2 regions of the Trichocoleus sp. DQ-A2 genome follow, and region 1 is predicted to be linked to the other one. Evidence: riboswitches for the same ligand, from Rfam matches in the RefSeq annotation. Region 1 holds a riboswitch; the other holds the start of a gene.
The links. A riboswitch is a leader RNA that binds a small molecule or an ion and turns the genes downstream of it on or off. The one in region 1 is predicted to bind cyclic di-AMP.
Positions count from the first base shown of each region.

Region 2: another riboswitch for cyclic di-AMP. It lies ahead of ntrB (nitrate ABC transporter permease); the one in region 1 lies ahead of NC997_RS02820 (glycosyltransferase family 1 protein).

Region 1 covers NZ_JAMPKD010000002.1:288,701-291,816, forward strand. Annotated here, with positions in the region: gene NC997_RS02820 (glycosyltransferase family 1 protein) at 1-1,215, opposite strand, end outside; cyclic di-AMP (ydaO/yuaA leader) riboswitch at 1,379-1,569, opposite strand; gene NC997_RS02825 (polyribonucleotide nucleotidyltransferase) at 2,207-3,116, opposite strand, start outside.
Region 2 covers NZ_JAMPKD010000002.1:78,204-81,319, forward strand. Annotated here, with positions in the region: gene NC997_RS01820 (ABC transporter substrate-binding protein) at 1-734, opposite strand, end outside; gene ntrB (nitrate ABC transporter permease) at 954-1,808, opposite strand; cyclic di-AMP (ydaO/yuaA leader) riboswitch at 1,908-2,129, opposite strand; gene NC997_RS01830 (DUF1830 domain-containing protein) at 2,385-2,666, shown strand; gene NC997_RS01835 (ATP-binding protein) at 2,835-3,116, shown strand, end outside.

The sequences.
Region 1 (3,116 bases):
CAGATGGCTGAGTCGTAATGCCACGCTATTCCAGCTAAAGGCAATTTCTACCCGTTGGCGACCCATTTGGCCTAATTGGTCTCGCCAATCGGGATCGGCTAGGATGCGGTCAATCGCCTGTCCAAAGGCGACTTCATCTTTGGGAGGTACCAGTAAACCCGTTACCTCTGGCACTACGGTAAACTGCAAGCCGCCTACATTACTTGCAATTACCGGCGTCCGGGTAGCCATTGCTTCAATGGCAACTAAACCGAAGGGTTCGTAATGACTGGGGACAACACACACATCGGCAGCTGAGTAGTAGAGAGGCAAATCGTTATCTTCCACACGACCGGGGAAGCAAGTGAGATCGCCAATGCCTTCTTCAGCTACGATTTTCTCAATGCGATCGCGTTCAATGCCGTCACTCTGTCCCGGACGGCTTCCGCCTGCGATGAGGAGCTTTAGGTCGCAAGACTTGCGTAAGCTTGATTTTGCTACGGCTCTGACTAGCGTTTCAATTCCCTTGCGCCGATCGAAACGACCCACATACAGCACTACTTTGGCGTCGCTGGCAATTCCTAGCTGTTGGCGTGCTTCTTGGCGCTGAGTGGAACCAAATTTAACGATATCTGTACCGCAGGGAATCATTTCAATCTGTCCGATCGTGGAAACAAGCGATCGCATTTGATCTTCTTCTTGCGGACTGGTAGCAATCACTCGATCCACTGTTTCCAAACACGCTTTTTCAACTGCTAGCCGTGTGGAAGCGATCGCTGGAATCTCGGAAACTGTACGATACTTCACTGCACCCAGAGAGTGATATGTATGTACCTGCTTCAAAGGTTGGTGCTTTTTCAGTTCCATTCCCACCCAAGATGACAACCAATAATTGGTATGCACCAGGGTATATTGCAAACCTTCACGCTGCTGGAATGCCTGGAATTGTTCAACAAACTCTGGTAAATAGCCGAAAAGCCGATCCCGACTCATGAATTGGGCTGGCCCAGCGGCTAATCGGATTGTCTGGCAGTTAGGCGTATGCTGAACGACATCCAGTTGATCCGGAGTGCTGCGGCGAGTGAACATATCCACCTGCCAACCTTGCTCAGCGAGTGCTAATCCTACTTGACGCACATAGACATTTTGACCTCCAGCTTCTTCTTGCCCAATTTCTACCGCTGGATCGCCATCTACCGAAATTAAGGCGATACGATTTTTGTCAGTCAGTAACATCGGTTGATTTTCTCCTCATAGCTAGCGCACCTGCTTTCCTACGCCAGCAGTTGAAGCACGGCATGTGCCTCTACTCATAGTCGAGGGCAGGTACAACGAAGCGAACAGATACCAGCCAAGGACACTGATGAGATCGCGCAAATTCTACAAAATTGCTGACTCTTCAGTCTCCTCTCAATGCCGACGGAGTTAGCTGACGGGCGAGGACTGAGAGATGTCCCTCTCTGAGAAATTAAGAATGCAAAATTAAAAATTAGGATTACTATTTTTAATTTTTAATCTCTCATCGATAAGCCCCAAAATTTGGTTCCTCCGCTCCAGCTTCACCTTAATTAGATAAGGTACGTTTTTTAAAGTGAGATACTGGATTAGGCTGACTTATGTAGACTGACTGCAACCTTAACACTACAATTTAAAAATCGTCAACCTACCTTAAGATAGATGTTTTTTAATATACGATAATGATATCTATACTTACCCTCCAATCGTCAGACTTACGAGTCAAGCATTTGATGTGGGCGGATGGGGTCGATAGAGTACATTGGGCTAAGTAAAAAAACCATCAGCTAACTTTTGTTAGCGAACGTTCGCGCACGGCATTAACCTACACGACAAGAAATGCAACTCGTTATTAATAAAAGCTTTCTACATCTTTAACCTTCAGTCATTCGTTCAATATCAACCAACTCATAACTAAGAGTTAAAGACTACTAGAAACAACTCTTTAATGTTGCTATGATTCATCTAATTATAGTTTTTATAGCTCGGTGCTAAATCATTTTCAAACGCGAGATATTCGACTTATCGAAGAAGTCAGGAATCTGAACTCCTAGCTTGCAACTCAAATAGGATTGCTATAGCTACGGGATAATTAGATTAGATTTAATAACCGAATGGAATAGTAGTTGTTGAGGAAAAAAGCTCGGTTCAGCGATTAGCTGTTAGCAATTTCAGTTCCCAATCGCTAACCGCTAATCGCTAAGTGGTTTTTTTAACGACTTGCTGCCGCTTCACGAGCAGCTGCCGCTTCATCTGGGTGAATCCCCAAGCGCGTCAGATTAATCCGACCTTTGCTATCAATTTCCCGTACCTTGACAATAACTTCATCCCCGACAGCCACTTCATCTTCGACGCGACCGACTCGGTAATCAGCAAGTTGAGAAATGTGGATCATCCCTTCTTTTCCGGGAAGCACTTCCACAAACGCCCCAATCGGAATAATTCGGGTTACGCGACCGGCGTAGACATCACCCTCATTCAGCCTCCGCGTCATCCCTTGGATGATGTTGCGGGCTTTCTTCGCCTTCTCGCCATCCACTGCTGAAATCGTGATCGTGCCATCATCCTCAATGTCGATTTTGGCACCCGTTTCTTCAGTGATGCTCTTAATCATCTTGCCTCCAGGCCCGATGACCATGCCAATGAGTTCTGGCTCAATCTTGAGCGTTAGCAAGCGAGGTGCATAAGGTGACATCTCGGTGCGGGGCTGGTCAATGGTTGCCAGCATTTTCTCTAAAATGTGCAGCCTAGCGCCCTTTGCTTGCTCGACGGCTTTGGCAATGATATCCAGAGGCAGTCCGCTGATCTTCATGTCCATTTGCAAGGCAGTGATACCAGTATCGGTACCTGCCACCTTAAAGTCCATGTCACCTAAGAAATCTTCAATGCCCTGAATATCCGTCAGAATGCGAACTTCCTCGCCTTCTTTAATCAGTCCCATTGCTGCGCCACTCACCGGCTTCGCAATGGGCACGCCAGCATCCATCAAAGCCAGGGTGGAACCACACACCGAACCCATCGATGTGGAACCATTAGAAGAAAGAACTTCAGACACCACCCGAATCACGTAGGGGAAGTCTTCCTTCGGCGGTAACACTGGCACTATTGCCCGTGCGGCTAGT
Region 2 (3,116 bases), 210 kb from region 1:
CAAGGTTCTGCCACCATGTAGGCTTGCATCGCTCCTATCCGCACGTTCGTCACCATTTGCGGTGGGGGAACGATGATGACGCGAAACTCTTTCAGGGGATCGACTCCGGCGGCGGCGGATAGGTAGCGGACGAAGTATTCGTAAATGGCAGAACTGAGGACAACTGCCCAAACTCGTTGTTCTCGCGGCTGTTTGTCAAAGTAGCTGCGGAAATCCTTCCCAAATGCTTCTAAATCACCGTTATACTCCCGCCAGGGACGCAAACCTGCTTCCCACATTTTCCGGTTCATCGTCATGGCGTTGCCATGTCGGTGAATGGTCATGGCGGCGCAGAGAGGGGCATGGCGTGCGCCTTCAGCACCGATTCTGGCGTTGGTGACGGCACCGGAGACTACGGGGGCGGCATCAGTACGACCAAAAATTACGCCGTCACGAGAGGTTGCCCAGCTAGCTTCCCGGTTAAGTTGGACGTTGAGACCGTACTTGCGGAAAAATCCTTTTTTCCAAGCGATCGCAAACGGCGCACAATCATTCACCGGCACATAGCCAACAATCAGATCGGGTTTTTCTAACGATCCTGGCTCTACGACTTGTTTGATGGATGCGGATTCTTCAGTGAGTCCTTTCGCTGAGCGATCGCCGCTAATCGCACAAGATGATAGTGCCATTCCTGCTGCTGTGGCACCCATACCCTCCAGAAATTTTCGTCGCGTCCAGTTTGTGGTGTCACTCATAATTCGTCCTTGCGATCCATTTCCACTCAGCTCAAGCCACTAGGTTTGAGCGATTACTGCTCATGAGTTCTCTGAAAAAATTGACGCCGTAGGTACTACGTCTGGCAACCCACTCGTTTGAGCGGTCAGCGTTACCACGACGCCCGTGAGTCTCGCTCACACTAGCGATTTCTGTTAGAGCAGAATCATCCCTACTCAACAGAGGTTTACAGAAAATTATTAGACAGAGGTTGCCCTAGGGCGACGGTGAGTAACCAAAGCTTCAACTTTGCCTAGGGCGTAGTCCAGCAGTAGTCCTGTCAGCCCAATCACTACCACTGCCAAAAATACTGAGCTTAGGTTTAAGCGACTCCATTCATCCCACACAAAAAACCCAATCCCGATGCCGCCTGTGAGCATTTCTACAGCGACAATGACCAGCCATGCAATCCCCAAACTAATCCGTAAACCAGTGAAGACATAAGGCAAACTCGCAGGCCAAATAATCTTGGTAATTCGTCGCCAACGGGGCATTTCTAGCACCCTTGCTACATCGAGGTAATCTTTGGAAACGCTAGAAACACCGAGAGCAGTGTTAATAATTGTGGGCCATAAAGAGGTAATGAAGATAACAAAAATTGCTGACGGATCTGCTAGGTTAAAAATTGCTAAAGCAATGGGCAACCAAGCTAGCGGCGATACCGGCTTGAAAATCTGAATTATGGGATTGAGTGCCATCATTGCTTGCTTGGACATCCCAATCAAAAATCCAATGGGAATGGCAACAACTGCACCTAACAAAAATCCCAGCAATACTCGTCGAAGGCTTGCCAGTAGTAACCAACCAATCCCTAGATCGCCAGGACCCCGTCGGTAAAAGGGGTTCAGAATGTAGTCTAAATTCTTGACAAACGCCTCTGGTGGGGTGGGTATTAATTCATGCTTGAAAAGCGCAACAATCCACCACAAAACGATAATTCCTAAAAAACCAAGGGCGGGGAGGACGACGACATCCCGAATCAGAACGGGTTTTGCCCGTTTCCAGGCTACCTGTCCAGCAACTGCAATCGCAGACAAATTCAGCTGCAATATCATTATGAAGCTCCTCAGAGTCACTCTTCAGGTACAAGAAAGTAGAGCAGTACCAGCCGGGGACACTGATGAGTTCAGAACATTTCAAAAAATGCTGACTCTTCAGTCTCCTCTCAATGCCTACGAAGTTAGCTGACGGGCTAGAGCTGAGAGATGCTCTTCTCTAATGGATAAGGGATGAAGGATAAATAAACAGTTTTTTATTCCGCCTTACACCTCTTGCCTTACTCCTGGCAGAGATACGCCCCATTAATTGGTTCCTCCGTTCCAGCGCTTATACAGAGCGATCGCTTGCTAAGACGCTGAATTAGGCTGACTTACTCGGATTAACCGATAAGTCTAGCACGCCTTTTTAAGACAGTCCACCTTTCCGAAGACATAGCTTTCTAGCGATCGCTTCTCGATCAAATTCACAATAGTTTACGAATTTTTTGAGGCATTCTAGTGATGTTTGTATTCTGTACTACATCTTGCCTTCCTTCAACCCCATCTTTAGGTAGAAGCCGCTTGAAGCAGTCAAAGTTTATATTATCTATCTTGTTAATCAGCCAATTTTAGCGTTCGTTCAAGGCACCCAATATGATGTCAGCATTCTCCTCTTTGGTTTCTGAACCTTCCGAACAAATCCTTTGTTTTTATACAAATTGCACAAATAAGATTCAAATTGTTAAATTTGATAATACTCAAGACTTAAACTTTGAACGGATTGTTTTCCCTGGTCAACGTTTATTGTTTAAAGCCTTACCGGACTCCCAACTAGAAATACATACTAACCCAACAAAAAGTTCTACTGAAAACTTAGCTTTAATAGAAGTAATTCCCTGCGATCATCTCCGCGTACATGAAGAAATGAGCGTCTGAAAATGAAGCTTTTAACCCTTAGGGTGGCTTTTGATTAAAAATATTTTAAGAGCTTATAGGCGAAGTATTTGGGCGCGAAAATAAGAAAGACAAACAAATTAGCTACTCCCTAAACTAAGATTAGTTTAGGGAGAGCATTTGTAAACGAGTCAATAGCGCCAAAAAATGATGGATTTTAGTCAATTACTGATCGATAAATCTGCCACGATTGTAGAGAAATGGATTGAAGCTGTCCGTGCTGATAGTCGAATTGAGACCGCAGCAGAATTATCTTACAAGGGTTTGCGCGACAGCCTCCCCCGTGTCCTCAAGGCATTAGCGACTGTACTTTCTAAGTTTCAAGACAGTGATGTTCAGTCGTTAGTAGATGCAAGTTTAGAACATGGTATACTTCGGGCTGAACAAGGTTACGATCCAGTAGAAATTGTCCGCGAATATCGAATTTTACGG